4 regions of the Pantoea sp. X-Soil-TKNS-1207 genome follow, and region 3 is predicted to be linked to each of the others. Evidence: predicted binding sites of a transcription regulator. Region 3 holds the regulator's gene; each other region holds the start of a gene.

Region 1 (5,142 bases), 280 kb from region 3:
TTGCTTCATATTCTCAACCTGCGAAAGCAGGTTTTTTTTTAAAATGCCGCAAATGCGGCCAGATATTCCCAACGATGACGATGACGATGACGGTCGCGGAGCTGGGGTGGGTCAGACATCACGGGCAAACGATGTCAGATATTTCACGGATCCCGAGGATAACGCCGGTGATCTGTGTTACAGGAAGGTCAGCAACATCCGCCTCAACAGTACTGATGGCGGTTCCAGCTTCTGCGTGGACGCGTTCGGTATCTCCTTCAATAACAACATTCAGACGCAACGCTGCCGTTCAGTTTTACACTGGAGAATAACGAGGGCTCTTACACCTTCGACTTCCCTAAAGTGCACGTGAACGATGACTAGCCCGACGGCGCAACGACTGAACTGTCGGCAACCCTAACGTCTGCGGGGACGAACCTGGTCATCTTCTGATGAAAGCATTGTGGCTGTCGATGCGCCAGGCGTTATGACGGGCGTTGCAGAAGGTGACGCCACCATTACCATCACCTCCGCAATTAACGTGACCGCATAAAATTTATGCCCGCTCCGGCGTGCTTTTATCAGGTGAGAACATGCTTATTCTTGTCAACCGTATTGATGTGAATGGCGAACGCTGTTTCATACCGAGAGAAAACGGAAAGTAAAGAGTGGACAATAAAGCAGGGAAAGCAGGCCAACTTGAAGGAACGAAAAAATAACCCGCAACCGGCGGGTCATTTTTCATCCTATGTGGTCAATACTATTAATCATTATCATGGTGATAGTCAGAGCGACCGGAGTTCATCTTTCTATTATTATGCTTATGCCGGGCGGGGCCATCTTGTTTATACCTGGAATCATGCCCTCTGAATTCTGACTTGTTTTCAGAATGTCCGTGCTTACCTTTTTTTTCATGCTTATGCGCAGAATTTCGCCCGTTTTCATGATGACTGTCATTGGCAAAAGTTAATGCTGGTGACAGGAAGATCATGCATAACAGAACCAGAATAAATTTTTTCATGCTTTACTGTTTCCTTACAGTTAACGTGGTGTACCCACCTCGCTAAATATACCTTGAATGAACGTTTGAAAATCCTGATATAAGATCAGTAATCGCATTTATCTGTAATCAAATGACACTAACTTGGTCTTGCAGCTTCATCTTTCATTGAAATTCTTGTGGATTGAGTGCGGGAATGAGCAGATACACCTTTACGCTGAATCACACCCTGAAGACTGAACGGAAAAGTAGATGACACAAAATCCGAAATATCGCTCAGGTTATTCCCATATACATGGTAGGTGTTAGAATTTTCGGGAATTATAGCTGACATGGATCTAAGGATATGGAACCAATATTTAGTTTTTTGCTTTACGGGTTTGCTGCAATATTGGTAAGTGTTATTGCTGGTAAACGAAACGGGATGAGCATCGGAATAATTTACTTATTCTCTATGTATTTAGCAGGATTCCTGCTGATTCGAGCAGCTTTAACTATAACGCTTGGCAATGGATTAATTTCTGGGTTAATAGCTTTCCTTTCTCCAGTAATCGGATTGATCGTAGCGCTCTCAACCAGAACATCGGAACAGCGTGCAGTGCTAAACGGGGAGTCAGGTTATTACAGGAAATGCACATTTTGCGCTGAAGCTATTCGCAAAGAACCACTCAAATGTAAACATTGTGGGAGTGACGTAATACCCGAGAACGCTAAACCGGAATCAAAAGTTTACCCCCCGACCTAAAGAAACCACAATGAACCTCGCCCCTGCGAGGTTTTTTTATGCCTGGGGAAAACTATGCTCGAATCAGAATCCCGTCTTCCGCTGATTATCGACAGCTCCGACGCGCAGAAAAACAGAGAATCGTTAGTCAGCGTGCTGGAAAAAATGACGCAGGTCGGGATGCACCGATACCACGCTTATTCCGGCTATGCAGCCGCGCTTTTCCAACGGTTTGAACTGGTATCCCGTTTCTGATCCGACGGCGAGTTTGGCGCCTTTGTGAGGTATTTATGGCAGTAACTTAAAAAATCATCCTTTATACGGATGATAGTTATGGTGATATCGGAGAAGCTGACAGCGTCGGTTATTTACGATGTGATGTTTACCTTTAGAACGGAGAGTGACGACTGATGAGGCAAAGCAGATGTTACAAAATAACTTTGCGGCAATATATAATTCAGTAATGAGCTATCGTTTATTTCTTGATAACCTTGCCCTGTAAGCTATTTAAGCGTGCAGGGCAGTGGCGTTATTTCAGTATCTGAATACTGTCCGAGTCAATTTCCACCTGTCCATCATCACGGTCAATTTCACCTGCTACGCGAACTTCTTTTCCAATTAGCCTGTAACTTCCGTCATCATCATCGTCGTCATCCGCATCGATGCGAATTTTCCCGGTAGCATCCTCCAGCCAGTAATCATCATCACCAGCCAGCCCGGTGATTTTCCCTTCAACCACGACGTGCCTGTCATCATGCATTTTTTTTGCTTCCGCGACTGACACCGCCTGATGCACGGCCGCCTGAGCTGAAGTGCATACGATTATTCCGCAGGCTAAAAGTAAACCAAAAAGTTTCATCCCTTTATCTCCCTGTTAACGTCTTAACCAGTGTTAAGTCATTTATAGAGTAGATTAGTTATTAATTTATAAAAATACCTTTTAATCATATAGTTATGGTTATTTGAGTGAAGTTGTTTTACAGGTGTTATGTACTTGTGTGTTTTCAGATAAATCAGGTCAGTGAATCGGTAATTGATTGTTTTGAACGATCAATCAGCAATAATCGATCTGCGAAACCATTTTGAAATTATAGTTTTAAATGCATATTTTCTTGTCACCAGGGAAATGAAAGACAGGGAGTAGAAAATGTCACAACGGCCAGTTTGGATTCTAATAGTGCTTTTCTGCACTTTATTCTGGATAATCATAATAACAATGCTCAAAGACGGTTAATTACCTTTTTTTTCTTATAAATAACAGACTCCCGCAATGGCGGACAAAAAAATAAATGTCTTTCTGAAAAAGAAATTTTGTTTTAATTTTAAAAAAATTAAAAATCCATATTCAACCTATCCTGAAACAATTTCAGGTTCCACGCCACACCTTAGCATTAACCCTGTTCGCTGCCCATGAAAAGCCGTTGCAGAATTTTTCCTGCACGATAATGGCGCAGGGCTGCACCGTTATGGTACGCGGCGGCGCCGGGCAACCGTTTGCGCATTCGATTGCTTATCCAGCCTGCCACAATCTTTTTGTAATGCAACCTAATTCATTGAATAACAACAGATAAATAAGTTCTGTTGGTTGGCATGGCGTTTGCTATTTAGTTTAAAGGCCATCATCACCTGCAATTATCAGCGGAGAAAGCCGCACGGTTTTCCCGATTAAGGAATTATTTATGCCTTCTGCATCCGACACCACGCTGCGCGCCAGCTTTTTTGATTTCACCGGACTCGCTTCCCAACCCGACGCCATCGCGGACCAGGCGCGCTATCTGGAGGATGGGGTACTGACGTTGCGCGACCGCAAAGTGGTCAGCCTCGAAAACTGGGAAAGCGCCCGGACGTGGGTGGACCCGGCCAGCCTGATCGACCTGCGCGGCAAACTGATCGTGCCGGGCTTTATCGATACCCATATTCACTACCCGCAGACTGAGATGATCGGTGCCTTTGGCGAACAGCTGCTGGAGTGGCTCAATCAATACACCTTCCCGGTAGAAAGCCAGTACCACTGTCCCGATCATGCCGCGCAGATGTCGGCATTTTTCCTGCATCAGCTGCTGTCGAACGGCACCACCACCGCGCTGGTATTTGGCACGGTGCATCCGCAATCGGTGGAGGCGCTGTTCAGCGCGGCGGAGCAGCTTAATATGCGTCTGATCGCGGGCAAGGTGATGATGGATCGCAACGCGCCCGCCTATCTGACCGAAACGCCTCAGGCCAGCTATCTGCAAACCCGCACGCTGATTGAGCGCTGGCACAATCGTGGGCGCTTAAGCTACGCGCTGACGCCGCGTTTTGCCCCAACCTCATCGCCGCAGTTGCTGGAGAAAGTCCGTCAGCTGCGGGAAGAGTTTCCCGACACCTGGCTGCATACCCATCTGAGCGAAAACCCGCAGGAGATCGCCTGGGTGAAGGCGCTGTTCCCGGAGCATGACGGTTATCTCGACGTTTACCACCAGCATCAACTCACCGGCAAACGCAGCGTATTTGCCCACTGCCTGCATCTGGACGATCACGAATGGCAATGCCTGCACGATACCGATTCGTCGATTGCCTTCTGTCCCACCTCCAACCTGTTCCTCGGCAGCGGCCTGTTCAATATTAAGCGCTGCTGGCAGCAGGGCGTACGCATGGGTATCGGCACCGATGTTGGCGCAGGCACCACCTTCAACCTGCTGCAAACGCTGGGTGAAGCCTACAAAGTCGGCCAGCTGCAAAGCTACCGACTCAGCGCCTGTGAAGCCTTTTATCACGCCACGCTGGGCGGGGCACATGCACTCGATCTCGATCATGCCATCGGCAACTTCAACCCCGGCAAAGAGGCGGATTTCGTGGTGCTCGATCCGGCGGTATCCGCCCTGCAACAGCTGCGCTGCGCCAACAGCAAAGACATCTGGGAAAAGCTGTTTGTGCTGATGACGCTGGGCGATGACCGTAACATCGCCCAAACCTGGGTTAACGGCCAGCCGGTCTGGCAGCGGGACAGCGCGGAGCAAGCGGCATGATTCAGTTTCTGCTTAATAACCGTCTGGTGACCGAGTGCGATCTCGATCCGAATCTCACGCTGCTGAATTATCTGCGTACTCGCCAGCAACGGCGCGGCACCAAAGAGGGCTGCGCTTCCGGTGATTGCGGTGCCTGTACCGTGACATTGGGAAAAGTGGTGGCGGGGCGGATGCAGTACGAAACGGTGAACAGTTGCCTGACGCTGGTCAGCAGCCTGCAAGGCAAACAGCTGATTACCGTGGAGGATTTGCGTCAGGGGCGCGATCTGCACCCGGTGCAGCAGGCGATGGTGGATTGCCACGGTTCGCAGTGCGGCTACTGCACGCCGGGCTTTGTTATGTCGCTGTTCACCTTACAGAAAAACAGCCACGGCTGGGATCGTCACCAGGCGGAACAGGCGCTGGCTGGCAATCTGTGTCGCTGCACCGGC
Region 2 (5,142 bases), 730 kb from region 3:
GCTGAAGTGCATTTTAAGTATGTCAGCCTCGATCATCTGATCGCGGCGATCCGCACCGAAGCGGCGCTGCACGACATTCCGGTGGTGCTCAACCTCGATCACGGGCTGCATTTCGCGGCGGTGATGCAGGCGATCCGTCTTGGCTTTACCTCGGTGATGTTCGATGGCTCGACCCTCAGCTATGACGAAAACGTCCGCCAGACACAGGAAGTGGTGAAAATTTGCCACGCGCTGGGCGTCTCGGTGGAGGCCGAACTGGGGGCGGTGGGCGGCGATGAAGGCGGCGCGCTGTTCGGCGAAGCCGACAGCGACAAATTCACCGATCCGCAGCTGGCGGCGGACTTTGTACGCAGCACCGGCATTGATTGTCTGGCGGTGGCGATTGGTAACGCTCACGGCAAATACAAAGGCGAGCCGAAGCTCGATTTCGATCGGCTGGCGGCGATCCGCGATGCGGCCAAAGTGCCACTGGTGCTGCACGGCGGGTCTGGCATCAGCGATGCGGATTTCCGTCATGCCATCAGCCTCGGTATCCACAAAATCAATTTCTATACCGGGATGTCACAGGCGGCGCTCGGCGCGATTGAGAGCCAGATCGCCCAGCGTGAGGCGCGTTACGATGCCTTTGCCGAGCTGCTGATGGCGGTGGAGCGTGATATCAGCAATGTGGTCGCGCAGCAGATGCGGGTGTTCGGCAGCGCCGGGAGAGCCTGAGATGGCAGACCGCAGCGGCATTCTGGCCGCAGGCAGTATGCTGGTGGATCATGTGCAGCGCATCAGCCACTGGCCGGAGCAGGGCTGGCTGGCGGAGATCCATCACAGCGAAAAATGCAGCGGCGGCGCGGCGCTGAACGTGTTGTTCACCCTCGCGCGGATGCAGCTTAACCTGCCGCTGGCCGGCGCCGGGATGATCGGCGAAGACAGCGACGGCGACTATATCGTCCAGCTGCTGGACGCGCATCAGATTGACCGCCGCTTTGTGCAGCGCACCCGCAGCGTCAATACCGCCATGACCCAGGTGATGACCACCCCGGATGGTCAGCGCACCTTCTTTCATGCGCGCGGAGCCAATGCTCAGCTCGACCTGCCGCATTTCGCCGCCATCAACACCTCGCATCGCATCTTTCATCTCGGGTATTTGCTACTGCTGGATTGCCTTGATGCGCCGGATGATACCTGGGGCACGCGTGGCGCCCGGCTGCTGGCGCAGATGCAGCAGCGGGGTTATCTGACCTCGCTCGATCTGGTGTCGCGCGCCGGGGAGTACCGATCGCTGGTGGTGCCGTCGCTGCGCTGGCTCGACTATCTGGTGATTAACGAGCTGGAAGCGCAATCGCTGACCGGCGTCAGTCTGCGCACCGCGCAGGGCATCGCCGCGCCCGCTGCCTTTGCCCAGGCCGCCGCCTGGCTGGGGCAGCAGGGGGTGCGTCGGCGCGTGGTGATCCATGCGCCTGAGGGGGCGTGGGGGCAGGAGGTGAACGGCGAGGGGGGCTGGCAACCGGCATGGCAGCTGACGGCGGAGGAGATTGTTGGCAGCGTTGGTGCAGGCGATGCTTTCTGTGCCGGGGTGCTGTATGCCAGCCATCAGGGCTGGAGCATGAGCGAGACGCTAAAGCTGGCGCATACCTGCGCCTGTTTTAATCTTCATGCGGCTAACGCGCTGGACGGCACCCGGCCACTGACCGAGATGCAGCGCTGGATGGATCAGGCGATTTGCGTGACGTGCGCCGCTGAAGCCGGGCGCATCACATCGGCGGAGAAGACATAACCGAGGCCGCGGATGGTGCGGATCAGGCTCGGCTGGTGCGGGTTCATCTCTATTTTGCGTCGTAGTCGCATGATCAGCACATCAATGGTGCGATCAAAGACATCGAGGGTTTCACTGTGGGTCAGCTCCAGCAGCTGGTCGCGCGTCAGCACTTTGCGCGCATGGCCCACCAGCGCCCGCAGCAAGGCATATTCCCCCTGGGTTAAGGGGACGCTTTCGCGCTGCGGATTAAACAGCTGGCAGCGCGCTTCATCCAGCCGCCAGCCGTTAAACTGCCAGCCATCATCCTGCGCGCTTTCCGGTTGTGCCAGCCGTCCGCAACGGCGCAGGGCCGCGCGCGCCCTGGCCACCACCACGCGGGGATTAAAGGGTTTGGCGATATAATCATCCGCCCCCATCTCCAGCCCGACCACCATATCCGCTTCCGATCCCATACCGGTGAGCATAATTACCAGCAGCTCGGGACGCTGTCGTTGCATCTGTTGCAGCACCAGCAGGCCGTTGGTGTCGGGTAGCATCATATCCAGCATCACCAGCGAGATTTCCGGGTGCGCCGCCAGCAGCGCCAGCGCCTCTTTGCCCTGATGGCAGCTGAATACGGTAAACACATGTTCACTCAACACATCGTGCAGTAGTTCGCATACGGCACGATCGTCATCCACCACCAGAATCGCGGGCTTCATTCGCTGCCTCTTTTGTTACGAAAGGGTTAAACGAGAGTGTATACCGACGGTTTTTACCTGCTACATCAGGCAGCAGAAACGTGAGCAGCATCGCCAGGCAGAATGTGAAAGCGTGCGTTACCGCAATCTTTTTTTGCAGCGCAGCTGACCAATGGGAAAACGATTGCGCACTCCCGGTGCAATGCACCATAATCGCGCCTCGTTCTGGTTCAGAATATTCCTGGTTACGGCGCGATTGAGAACGTAATCGATTGCGTAGCGTAATGGCATAGCAATTGCTATGAGGACAGGGGGGAAGGGAGTCTGTATACCAACCAGAGCACCGGATTGATGGCAGAGCATGCAGCCGTCAGCCCTTTTCCCGCAACAATAACGCGCATGCAAACCCCATTGGCAAGAGAACGCACGTCAGTGACGTCTCCCCATCACGAGAGATGATGATGTTAGAAAAACTATTCAAGCTAAAAGCGCACAACACAACGGTCCGCACCGAAGTTATCGCGGGCATTACCACCTTCCTGGCAATGGCATACATTCTGTTTGTTAACCCGAGCATCCTCGGTGCGACCGGCATGGATAAAGGCGCGGTTTTCGTTGCCACCTGTCTGGCGGCGGCGATTGGCTGCGTGCTGATGGGCCTGATCGCCAACTACCCGATTGCGCTGGCACCGGGTATGGGTCTCAACGCCTTCTTTACTTATACCGTCGTGCTGCATATGGGTTACACCTGGCAAATCGCGCTGGGCGCGGTGTTCCTGTCGGCCTGTATCTTCTTTGCGCTGTCGGTGTTCAAAATCCGTGAGTGGATTATCGCCAGCATTCCGTTGCCGCTGCGCGCCGGGATTGCCGCGGGTATCGGCCTGTTCCTTGCGCTGATCGCGCTGGAAGGCGCGGGTATCGTGGTGGATAACCCGGCGACGCTGGTGGGATTGGGTGATCTGACCAAACCGGGTCCGCTGCTGGCGCTGCTCGGCTTTGTCATCATCGTGGTACTGGAAGCGCGTCGCGTGACCGGTGCGGTGCTGATCGGCATTCTGATCGTGACCTTTATTTCAATGGGTATTGGCCTGACGCCATTTGGTGGCGTGTTCTCTGCACCGCCGTCTATCGCGCCGACCTTTATGCATCTGGATATCGCCGGTGCCTTTAACGTGGGTCTGGTGAGCGTGATCTTCGCCTTCCTGTTTGTTGACGTGTTCGACAACACCGGTACCCTGCTGGGCGTGACCAAGCGTGCGGGCCTGGCGGACGAGTTTGGCAACGTGCCGAAGATGGGCCGTGCGCTGATCGCCGACAGTGCGGCTGCGCTGTTTGGTTCGCTGCTGGGTACCTCAACCACCACCAGCTACGTGGAATCGGCGGCAGGCGTCAGCGCCGGTGGCCGTACCGGTCTGACCGCGATTGTGGTGGCGATTCTGTTCCTGCTGAGCCTGTTCTTCTCGCCGCTGGCGGGCAGCGTACCGGTTTATGCCACCGCGCCTGCGCTGCTGTTTGTGGCGGTACTGATGGCATCTGGCCTGGCGGAGATTGACTGGAAAGATATCACCACCGCTGCGCCGGTTACCGTGACCGCGCTGACCATGCCGCTGACTTACTCAATTGCTAACGGTATCGCGTTTGGGTTTATTACCTGGACGGTGGTGAAGTTGCTGAGCGGTCGTACCAAAGAGGTGAATGCGGCGCTGATTATTATGTCGATTCTGTTTGTGATTAAGCTGGGCTGGTTGAGCGCGTAAACAGGTCGGCATAAATGCCGACCCTACGGCGGTTGCCATTGATATTCGGGATAGGTTGCAGGGTGCGCATTAATGCGCACCGGCAAGCCAGGTCGGCATAAATGCCGACCCTACGGCGGTTGCCATTGATATTCGGGATAGGTTGCAGGGTGCGCATTGATGCGCACCGGCAAGCCAGGTCGGCATAAATGCCGACCCTACGGTGGTTGCCATTGATATCCGGGATAGGTTGCAGGGTGCGCATTGATGCGCACCGGCAAGCCAGGTCGGCATAAATGCCGACCCTACGGTGGTTGCCATTGATATTCGGGATAGGTTGTAGGGTGCGCATTAATGCGCACCGGGAAGCCAGGTCGGCATAGACGCCGACCTGCACCGAACCTTACCTGAACGGCGGTTCGTTAAAGGTACGCAGCTTGCGGGAATGCAGCTTATCACCCTCGGCCCGCAGCAACTCCACCGCACAAATCCCAATCTGTAAATGCTCCGATATCGCCCCTTCATAGAAGCGATTCGCCTGTCCTGGCAGCTTAATCTCGCCGTGCAACGGCTTATCCGACACGCATAGCAGGGTGCCGTACGGCACGCGGAAACGGTAGCCCTGCGCCGCGATGGTGGCGCTTTCCATATCCACCGCTACCGCGCGGCTTAGGTTGAAGCGCAACGCCGAGGCGGAGTAACGCAGCTCCCAGTTGCGGTCATCGGTCGTGACTACGGTGCCGGTGCGCAGACGCTGCTTCACTTCTTCGCCCGGCATACCGCTTACCGCTTTGGTGGCGTCGTACAGCGCGCGCTGCACCTCGGCGATGCTGGGGATCGGGATATCCGGCGGCAGTACGCTGTCCAGTACATGGTCGTCACGCAGATACGCATGGGCCAGCACGTAATCGCCAATGGTCTGGCTTTCGCGTAGGCCGCCGCAGTGACCAATCATCAGCCAGGCGTGCGGGCGCAC
Region 3 (5,142 bases):
CGGCAGCGCACACGCCTACGGCCTGCACGAAACGCAGGGCCAGCATCAGACGTACATCCGTGACCCACAACATGCCAAGGCAGCCAAGGGCAAAAATCACTAATCCCGCCAGCAGAACAGGCTTACGGCCGAAACGATCGGAAAGGGGTCCCCAGAACACCTGCGCACAGGCAAATCCGCCCAGGAACAGGCTCAGGCTGGCACTGATGGTGCCGGGTGCGGTGGCAAAATCCTGCTGCATAGCACCAAATGCAGGCAGATACATATCCGTAGCAAGAAAGCCCAGCATGCTGAGTAACGCAAGCCAGGGTAGAAATCCTTTTGATGACAACATGGTAATTCTCTTTTGGCAGGTTGAACGCGGGGGAGTGTAAAAGGGTGCGGCGGCCTTTGTGAAACGCTAATATTTGCAAAGTGCTATCAAAAAATTTGCAGGCAAAAAAATGTGGTCAGAATATGCCCTTGAGGTGGTGGATGCCGTGGCGCGTACCGGCAGTTTCAGCGCAGCCGCGCAGGAGCTGCACCGCGTACCTTCTGCCATCAGCTATACGGTCCGTCAGCTGGAAACCTGGCTGGCGGTGCCGCTGTTTGAACGTCAGCATCGGGAAGTGGTGCTGACCGCTGCGGGCGAGCATTTTGTGCGCGAAGGTCGCGGTGTTATCAAAAAAATGCTGGCCACCCGGCGTCAGTGTCAGCAGCTGGCCAATGGCTGGCGTGGTCAGCTCAGCATTGCGGTTGACTGTATCGTTAAACCGCAACGTACCCGGCAGCTGGTGAAAGATTTTTATCGCCACTTTCCCGATATGGAGCTGATTATCAGCTACGAAGTGTTTAATGGCGTCTGGGATGCGCTGGCGGACGGCAGGGTTGATGTGGCGATTGGTGCCACCCAGGCGATTCCGGTGGGGGGACGTTTTGCCTTTCAGGATATGGGGGCGCTTAACTGGCGCTGCGTTGTCAGCCCCGATCATCCGTTAGCGAATAGCGCGTTGCTGGATGAGGAGACACTGCGCGCCTGGCCGTCGCTGGTGCTGGAGGATACCTCGCGGGCGCTGCCGCGCCGCATGACCTGGACGCTGGATAATCAGCGTCGCCTGGTGGTGCCGGAATGGGAGACCGGGCTGGATTGCTTGCTGGCCGGGCTGTGCGTGGGGATGGTGCCAGGTCATTTAGCCCGGCCGCTGCTGGACAGCGGCGGCTTAACCGAATTGCTGCTGCCAACGCCGTTTCCGGACAGCCCTTGCTGCGTCAGCTGGTCAGAACAGCGCGCCTCTCCGGCGTTGGGCTGGTTGCTGGCCTATCTTGGCGATGCAGAGACGCTCAACCACGAATGGCTGAGCGAAACCGTTGCTTAACGGCGATAGTCGCGGAACGGGCCGTCAGCCACTGAGCGACGCTCAATCAATGTCGGCTGAACTTCGATGGTTTGCGGATCTTCACGCTTGCTGGTAATGCGATCGAGCAGCATCTCCAGCGCTTTCTCGCCCAGCTGCGCTTTGGGCTGGTGGACCGTGGTCAGCGCTGGGGTAAAGTAGCGGGCGTTGCGCACGTTGTCATAGCCAATCACGGAAATATCCTGCGGCACGCGCAAACCCATCTCGTCGGCGGCGCAAATGGCGCCCATTGCCATGATGTCGCCACCGCAGAAGATTGCGGTCGGGCGCTGCTTCTGGTTAAGGATCTGCTGCATCGCCTGGTAGCCGGATTCCGGCTCAAAATCGCCCTGCACAATCCACTCAGGGCGCACGGTGATGCCTGCTTCATTCAGTGCCTGAAGAAAACCGGCATGGCGGCCGCCACCGGTGTTGCGTTCCATCTGACCGGGGATCGCGCCAATGTCGCGGTGGCCGCGCTCAATCAGATAACGACCGGCGAGATAGCCCCCCTGGAAAGCGTTGTCCTGTACGGTATCGGTAAAATCACCGCGCGACTCACCCCAGTCCATCACCACCATCGGGATATTGCGGTTCTCTTCCAGCATGGTCAGCAGGTCGTCGGGATATTCAGAACACATCACCAGCAGGCCATCGACACGTTTCTGCGCCATCATCGACAGATAGGCCCGCTGCTTTTGCAGATCGTTATGCGCATTGCCGAGAATCAGCGTATAGCCGCGATCGAAACAGTGGTTTTCCACCGCTTCAATAATTTCAGCAAAATAGGGCGCTTCGCTGGAGGTTGCCAGCAGCCCCAGCGTTTTGGTGTGGTTGACTTTCAGGCTGCGCGCCACGGCACTCGGCGAATAATGCAGCTCTTTAATCGCTTCCCATACGGCGTTACGCGTCTCTTCCGCGACAAAACGCGTTTTGTTGATGACATGCGAAACGGTGGTGGTGGAGACACCGGCGCGTTTCGCCACATCTTTAATTGTTGCCATGAAAATGGTACTCCCGGGCTTATCGCAACTTACTGATAAGTATATTGTTAAACGTTTGCGTCTGCTAATGGTTTTGCGCCCCGATTTTGGGGGCATTAAGGACTGAAAAAGGCGTTAACTATCAGTCAATATCGCTTCATCTTGCCGCAAACACAGCGTGCGCAAAATCTGTTGCGCAACGAAAGGCGGCGATTCTAGCAAGCTGGCGCGGATAAGACGAGATTTTTACCGGGCGCTGTGCGAAAATCGCATTAACCCTTCAATTAATGTGACTAAGGAGTTGTGATGAGTACAGACCTGAAACTGGCGCTGGGTACTACGGTTGGCGCATTGCTAATGATCATCGTGTTCAGCTTCACCGCGATCCTTCATTAATAAAAAAAGCCGGACCTGAAAATCAGTGTCCGGCTTTTTTTCGATCTCATGTTTAGCGAATGGTTTTTGGCGTCATCATCCGCCGCGCGCCGACATAATGCTTCTGCCAGTAATCCTCGCCTAACGCGCTGATCTGAATATCTTTACCGGTACGCGGTGACTGAATGAATTTGCCGTTGCCGAGGTAAACCCCAACGTGATCGGCGGTGCCGCGATGGTTAATGCGGAAGAACACCAAATCCCCTTTCTCCAGCATATCGCGCTTAATCGGTGCCGCATCGCGCAGGTGGTACATCTCGTTCGCGGTGCGCGGGAATTTGTATTTCACCAGATCTTTGTAGGCATACCACACCAGGCCGCTGCAATCGAAGCCGGTATGCGGTGACGTGCCGCCCCATTGGTAGGGTTTGCCAATCTGTCCCATCAGCTTATTCATCGCCGTTTCACGCGCTTTCTGGTAGCGCTGACGGTGTGACTTGCTCATTTTGATGGTGGTGAGATCGCCAGTATCCTCATCCAGCTCGGACGTTCTTTTCGCCAGACGCTGATGACCATATTTTTTCTTCGACGATTGTTTCAGCAGGGATTTTTTGCTGGTGGTTTTGTGTAGTGCGGTTTCGGTTTTCGGCTGTTTTTTCAGTCTTAACTTTTGAACGCTGGCCAGACGGGATTTTTTCGTGCTGGTTTTCACCGGACGTCGTTTGCGACGTTCATCTTCGCGCGCACTCTTTTTATCTGCTTTATGCAAACTGACATTGACGGGCGCCTGCGGGGAAGCAGAAGCCACATTAAAAAACAGTTGGGCGAAAGCCAGTATCAAAAGCGTAATAAGTAAACGCATAGTCCGGTTACAGGTTAAGCAGTCTGATAAGAAACAGCCTGCGGCTAAGTTAGAATAATCTGATCAATGATCAGTGCCGTGATGATTCTAATCCACTTTTTTTCCAAAAGGTAAGGCATTTTTCCATTAATCTGTTACGAGACTCGATATGGGGCAAAAATGAGCGATTTCAGCCGGTTAACACAGCACAATTATTGCTAATTATTAATCGGTTAATGCTTATTAATGATATGAAAATGTTATTTGTCATGCCGGAACTTAACAAACATGGCGATTATCAGCATCGCGATGCAAAATCCCGTTTTCAGTGCGGGGGTGAAGTCGCTACAATAAACAAACACGAAGTGACGGATTAAGGAAGGCAAAAATGAGTACTGTTGAAAAAATTCAGCGCCAGATCGCAGAAAACCCGATCCTGCTGTACATGAAAGGTTCGCCGAAACTGCCAAGCTGCGGTTTCTCTGCCCAGGCGGTACAGGCTTTGTCTGCCTGCGGTGAGCGCTTCGCGTATGTTGATATCCTGCAGAACCCGGATATCCGTGCTGAATTGCCGAAATACGCCAACTGGCCAACCTTCCCGCAGCTGTGGGTTGATGGCGAGCTGGTTGGTGGTTGCGACATCATCGTTGAGATGTTCCAGCGTGGTGAACTCCTGCCGCTGATCAAAGAAACTGCTGAGAAGTATAAAGAAGCAGAATAATGAGAAAGGCCGACAATCGTCGGCCTTTTTTTTGTCACTCTTCGGCGTCGTCTGCCGACTCATCGTCACTGTACGGCAGCGGCCAGCCGCCCAGCCGTTTCCAGCGGTTCACCAGCTCGCAAAACAGAATGGCCGTTTGCTCGGTGTCATACAGAGCGGAATGCGCCTGAGTGCTGTCGAAATTCATGCCCGCCGCTTTACAGGCTTTTGCCAGCACCGTCTGACCCAGCACCAGCCCGCTTAATGCGGCGGTATCAAACGTGGCGAACGGATGGAACGGGTTACGTTTCAGGCCGACGCGCTCTGCGGCTGCCATCAGAAAGTTGTGATCAAAGGTGGCATTGTGCGCCACGATAATCGCGCGATTACAGCCGCTGTCTTTGGTGCCTTTGCGCACCATCTTAAAAATTGCATGCAGGGCGTCGTATTCACTCACCGCGCCACGCAGTGGGTTGCTGGGATCAATCCCGGTAAACGCCAGCGCGTCAGGATTCAGAATCGCGCCTTCAAAAGGTTCGACATGGAAATGCAGCGTTTCGTCGCGGTGCAGCCAGCCGTCCTCGTCCATCCTGAGTGTGGTCGCAGCAATTTCAAGCAGGGCATCGGTCTTCGCATTAAAACCGGCGGTTTCGACGTCGATGACCACGGGATAAAAGCCGCGAAAGCGTTGATGGAGAGCGTTTAAGGCGTTCGATTCAGACATCAGGATCTCATAGCAATAAATGGGGCAGCGCGCATTATGGCAAAAATCGCGAGAGGGTGCAGCAGATGAGGAGTGCCAGCCGGCAAAAGCGCAGGCTGGCAGGCTGGCTTAGTTGCCGATGCCGTGTCCGGCATGTTTGTTTTCGA
Region 4 (5,142 bases), 1.5 Mb from region 3:
CGTGAAGTCCTTTATAAAGGGCAACGCGAGCAGCTCACCGCGCGTGAATACGCCCTGCTCTATGCGCTGCTGGAGCGTCCTGGCGCGATTTTATCGCGCGAACAACTGGAAAACCGCATCTACGGCTGGGGCGAAGAAGTTACCAGCAATGCCGTGGATGTCCTGATTCACGGTATGCGTCGCAAGCTGGATAATGAGGTAATTCGCAACGTACGCGGCCTTGGCTGGCGAGTCCCTGCAATATGAAACCCTTCACTTTTATGCGTTCGCTGCGTAATAAACTGCTTACCACGTTATTGCTGATGCATTTAGCGATGATCGGCGGCGTAACGTCGTATTTCTACAGTTGTTACGGCGACATGATTGGTAACATGAAAGATGATCAACTGGCGAAAATTGCCGACGCCTGGGCCAGCAGCAAACGCATTCCAGCGCTGATGCCGCTGATGCTCAACGCCGACAAACTCAAAAGCGCCTACGTCGTGCAGCTGTGGGATGCTAACGATCAGCTGCGCGCCAGCTCCTGGCCGGAGCTGCGGGCGCCGTTGCAAAGCAAGAAAGGCTGGAATGACGTAAAAATTGGCGACTGCGAAGATTGTGACTGGCGGGTCTTCAAACGCCCCGGCGAGCCGGGCAGCGATATCGCCTCGATTCAGGTGCTCTACAACATCGGCTATATGAAAAGCGTGATGGTTAAACGCGCGCTGTCGGCCATTATCCCGCTGATTTTAATGATGCCGCTGTCGCTGCTGGTGATCTGGCTGGTGGTGCGGGCCATTACGCGTGATTTGCGCGTGGCGTCGCGCCAGATTGCAGCGCAGGAGACGATGCATCCTGACAGCGTGCCGCCGGATGGCCTGCCGGATGAGATCCTGCCGCTGGTCGCCGCCTACAACTCGCTGCTGGATAAGCTGCGCGCCGCCTGGTCATCGCAGCGTCAGTTCCTCGAAGATGCGGCCCATGAGCTGCGCACCCCGGTGACGGCGGTGACGCTACAGCTGGAAAACCTGCGCCAGCATATCCAGCCGGGTGAAGCCAGCCGCCAGTTCGACCAGCTGGAAGCGGGCGTCACGCGCACGCGCCATCTGGTCACACAGCTGCTGAATATCTCGCGTCAGGAAGACCAGTCGGTGGTGGTGACGGTAGAAAATATTGAGCTGGACGAGCTGCTGAAAGAAAGCATCGAACAGCTGATGGTGGTGGCGGATAAGCGCGGTATCGATATCGGCTTTAACGGCGGCACCCATTATCGTATCCAGGCCAGCCGTTCCGATCTGCGCAGCCTGTTCGACAACCTGATCGGCAATGCCATGCTGCACACGCCGGAGGGCAGCCTGGTGGATGTGCTGCTGCATCGCGTCGGCAATCATACCGTGGTGGATATTGTCGATAACGGGCCGGGTATGCCGGAATCCTTTATCGATCGTGCTTTTGACCGCTTTACCCGTTCGCCGGGTGTGCAGGCGCAGGGCAGCGGCCTGGGCCTGTCGATTGTACGCAGCGTGGCACAAAAACACCGTATGCAGGTGGCACTCTCTAACTGCCTGAGCCCACAGGGCAAGATCTGCGGTTTGCAGGTGCGCGTTACCCTTCCTTAATTTTCGCCCTGGTGCGCATAAATGCGCACCCTACGCCGGTAGGGTCGGGATTCATCCCGACCTGATTACCCCGTCATCCCCTCGCTTAATCTTCGCGACAACGTAAACGGTTGCGGGGTTCCGTTCGCCCCTGTCATTTATGTGATCAACATCACATTATAAATGAATACTATTGCAACACTTTTTGACAAACGTGACCAAAATCTATTTCCTATCGCCCTGTTACAGGCACGCTACGCGGGCTTTAAAAACCGGCGGATCAGACCGGGTTAAACAATTCACTGCCCATCCCCTGGGATCGACTGACAACGATCGCGCGTTCACGCAGCGATCACGAGCATGTGGTTACGGATAATGAAATATAAAGCATTGATAGCAGGGGCCTTATTGGCCAGCAGCTGGACCGGCGCAAGCCAGGCGGCAGACAGCAGCCCGCAATATGTCTCTGACTGGTGGCACCAGAGTGTCAACGTGGTGGGAAGTTACCATACCCGTTTCGGGCCACAGTTTAATAACGACGTCTATCTGGAATACGAAGCCTTTGCGAAAAAGGACTGGTTTGATTTTTACGGCTACCTCGACCTGACCAACTTTTTTGGCATGGGCAACAGCAACGCCAACGGCATTTTCGACCACGGTTCGCCGATGTTTATGGAAATTGAGCCGCGTTTCTCCATTGATAAACTGACCGGCACCAGCCTGGCATTTGGTCCGTTTAAAGAGTGGTACTTCGCCAACAACTACATCTACGACATGGGCCGCAATGCGTCGCAGCGTCAGAACACCTGGTATATGGGTCTGGGTACCGATATCGACACCCATAGCGATGTCGGCCTGTCGCTGAACGTGTACGCCAAATACCAGTGGCAGAACTACGGTGCGGCGAACGAAAACAGCTGGGATGGCTACCGCTTTAAGGTGAAATACTTTGTGCCGATTACTGACCTGTGGGGCGGTAAGCTGAGCTACATCGGCTTCACCAACTTCGACTGGGGTTCCGATCTGCGTGATGAAACCGGTCCGTCCCGTACCAGCAACTCGATCGCTTCCAGCCACATCTTGTCGCTGAACTACGATCACTGGCACGTTTCCACCGTAGCGCGTTGGTTCCACAACGGCGGTCAGTGGGCGGATGGACAAGAGCTGAACTTCGGCAACGGTCCGTTCGAAGTGAAATCAACCGGCTGGGGTTATTACCTGGTGGTGGGATATAACTTCTAAGCCAGTCAAAGGCCGCCCTCTGTAACGTGCGGCCTGCGGCCAGGAGCGCATAAATGCGCTCCCTACACCTGTAGGGTCGGCATTTATGCCGACCTGGTTAATGCGCGCACCGAATCATTGATGCCGAATTAAATCCGCGGCTTATACGCATTCACCATCCACGGCACACCAAACTTATCGGTAAACATACCAAAACCGTTCGCCCAGAACGTCGGCTCCCAGTTTTTTGTTATCTGGCCCCCCGCTGACAACGCATCAAACCAGCGTTTGCCCTGGGTCTCATCCGGGGTCGACAGGCTGACCGCAAAACCGCTGTAGCGCGCCTCACGATTACCGTCACTCAGCATGATCTCGCCCTGCCCGATACGCATATGCGCGTGCATGATATGTTCCGGCGGAAAGGTCATGCCCGACGGACATCCCTCAAGGGACTCGGTCTCCGGCATATCGCCAAAGGTCATTTTAAACAACAGTTCGCCGTCGGTAGCCTGCAAATAGAACGCGATGGCCTCTTCGCAGCGGCCGTCATAAAACAGATAAGGGGTAATTTGCATGGTCTGTTCTCCATAAAGGAAATCCCGATGCAAAGTGTAGTTCGCGGCAGCAATACAGGACGCGAGCCGGGCCGCACTCTTACCTTTGTTGACAATAGCGCCGGAACAGCTGGGCCATATAGGCGCTCATCGGCGTCAGCGCAGTGTCTTTACGCTGAATCAGATAAAAGGTCGCCTTCGGCAGCGGATCATCCAGTTCCAGCGCCACCAGCTGGCCGCCATGGGTCGGATCTTCAATCACATCGCGCGAGATAATGCTGACAAAATCGCTTTTCGCCACCAGGCTGGTACAGGCCATAAAGGTCTCGCAGGTGACGACGATTTTCGGCGCCATGCCGCGCTCGCCAAACAGATCGTGCAGCAGCCGATAGTAGCTGCCCTGCGGCGTCGGCATGGTCCAGTCACACTGTTGCAGCTCCGCCAGCGATCGCGCATGGGCCATCGGATGTCCTTTGCGCACCACCACCTGATAATCCCGCTCCATCAGCCGCTCGTAGGTCAGCTCCTGATCGAGATGGTTTTGATCGTAGGTATTAATGGTGAAATCCAGCGCGCCCTGGCGCAGCTCATGCACCATCGCCACCAGCTGGCCTTCGACAATGCGTACCTTCACCAGCGGATACTCGCGGTGAAAATGATTGATCACCTGCGGCATAACGGTGCGCGCAATGCTGCCGCCGACGCCAATATTCACCCGTCCCCCCGCCAGCCCGAGCCGCTGCTGAATATCTTCCTGCGCCACGCGCAGCTCCTCCAGCACCAGACTGGCATGACGAAAAAAGTTATCACCAATGTCGGTGAGCGTAACGCCCTGATGCCGTCGCTCAAACAATCGCGCCCCGAGCGCCAGCTCCAGTTCCTGAATCGCTTTGGTCAGTGCAGGCTGCGAAACGCCTGACAGGCGACTGGCCGCACGAATGCTGCCCTGACGGGCAACATCGACAAACGCGCGCAGCTGATGAAGTTTTAAATTAGCGGGCATAGGCATCCGGTGATAACCATTGTTTATCAGGCACAAGATATTCGCATCTTATGCGCACCAATGCCATTGTGTAGATTCGAGGCAATGCATAAAAAACCAACACTAAGGATATGCCGATGAAAACCCTTTCCGATCATGTCAGCGCGCTGGTGCCGCAGATGCAAACCTGGCGGCGCGACCTGCACCAATTTGCCGAATCGGGCTGGCTGGAGTTTCGCACCGCCACCCTTGTTGCCGAAGCGCTGCATCGTCTTGGTTATCAACTGAAGCTGGGTCGTGACGTGGTGGACGCCGATGCGCGCATGGGACTGCCGTCTGCGGCGGTGCTGGCGGCGCAGGAAGCGCGGGCGCTGGCGCAGGGGGCGCTGCCGCAGTGGATCAGCCACTTCTCCGGCGGTTTCTGCGCGGTTGTCGCCACGCTGGAGACCGGTCGCCCCGGCCCGGTGATGGGTTTTCGCGTCGATATGGATGCGCTCGATCTGGTGGAGAGCAGCGCGGCGGATCACCTGCCGCAGCGTGAAGGTTTCGCCTCCTGCAACCCAGGCATGATGCACGCCTGTGGTCACGACGGCCACACCACTATTGGCCTCGGCCTCGCCACGGTGTTGATGGCGATGAAAGATCAGCTGAGCGGCACCATCAAACTGATTTTCCAGCCTGCCGAAGAGGGCGTGCGGGGTGCCAAAGCCATGGTCGCTGCGGGCGTGGTGGATGATGTCGATCTGTTCACCGCTATCCATCTCGGCACCGGCGTACCGGCGGGCGAAATCGTCTGCGGCAGCGACAG

Evidence for each region. Region 3 encodes PurR, which represses purine synthesis genes. Its sites were predicted from a motif close to CANGCAAACGTTTGCNTG; they were not measured.
Region 1: a site for PurR is predicted at 3,187-3,204, ahead of guaD (guanine deaminase). Genes of this name have one in related genera too.
Region 2: a site for PurR is predicted at 2,692-2,709, ahead of AC6I8V_RS12530 (NCS2 family permease). Genes of this name have one in related genera too.
Region 4: a site for PurR is predicted at 1,698-1,715, ahead of AC6I8V_RS01885 (nucleoside-specific channel-forming protein Tsx). Genes of this name have one in related genera too.

Annotation. Positions count from the first base shown of each region.
Region 1 is NZ_AP035958.1:2,217,555-2,222,696, reverse strand. It holds gene AC6I8V_RS10410 (Ig-like domain-containing protein) at 404-532, shown strand; gene AC6I8V_RS10405 (hypothetical protein) at 743-1,000, opposite strand; gene AC6I8V_RS10400 (DUF2545 family protein) at 1,326-1,724, shown strand; gene AC6I8V_RS10395 (hypothetical protein) at 1,779-1,958, shown strand; gene AC6I8V_RS10390 (NirD/YgiW/YdeI family stress tolerance protein) at 2,233-2,562, opposite strand; gene guaD (guanine deaminase) at 3,383-4,711, shown strand; gene xdhA (xanthine dehydrogenase small subunit) at 4,708-5,142, shown strand, end outside.
Region 2 is NZ_AP035958.1:2,660,802-2,665,943, reverse strand. It holds gene AC6I8V_RS12545 (ketose 1,6-bisphosphate aldolase) at 1-714, shown strand, start outside; gene AC6I8V_RS12540 (carbohydrate kinase family protein) at 716-1,768, shown strand; gene AC6I8V_RS12535 (response regulator) at 1,705-2,451, opposite strand; gene AC6I8V_RS12530 (NCS2 family permease) at 2,889-4,187, shown strand; gene AC6I8V_RS12525 (AMP nucleosidase) at 4,570-5,142, opposite strand, start outside.
Region 3 is NZ_AP035958.1:1,934,800-1,939,941, forward strand. It holds gene punC (purine nucleoside transporter PunC) at 1-334, opposite strand, end outside; gene punR (DNA-binding transcriptional activator PunR) at 444-1,355, shown strand; gene purR (HTH-type transcriptional repressor PurR) at 1,352-2,377, opposite strand; gene cydH (cytochrome bd-I oxidase subunit CydH) at 2,663-2,752, shown strand; gene AC6I8V_RS09125 (C40 family peptidase) at 2,805-3,593, opposite strand; gene AC6I8V_RS09130 (Grx4 family monothiol glutaredoxin) at 3,961-4,293, shown strand; gene rnt (ribonuclease T) at 4,328-4,996, opposite strand; gene gloA (lactoylglutathione lyase) at 5,105-5,142, opposite strand, start outside.
Region 4 is NZ_AP035958.1:428,657-433,798, reverse strand. It holds gene AC6I8V_RS01895 (response regulator) at 1-246, shown strand, start outside; gene AC6I8V_RS01890 (sensor histidine kinase) at 243-1,598, shown strand; gene AC6I8V_RS01885 (nucleoside-specific channel-forming protein Tsx) at 1,953-2,819, shown strand; gene yjdN (VOC family metalloprotein YjdN) at 2,948-3,373, opposite strand; gene AC6I8V_RS01875 (LysR family transcriptional regulator) at 3,453-4,355, opposite strand; gene AC6I8V_RS01870 (amidohydrolase) at 4,472-5,142, shown strand, end outside.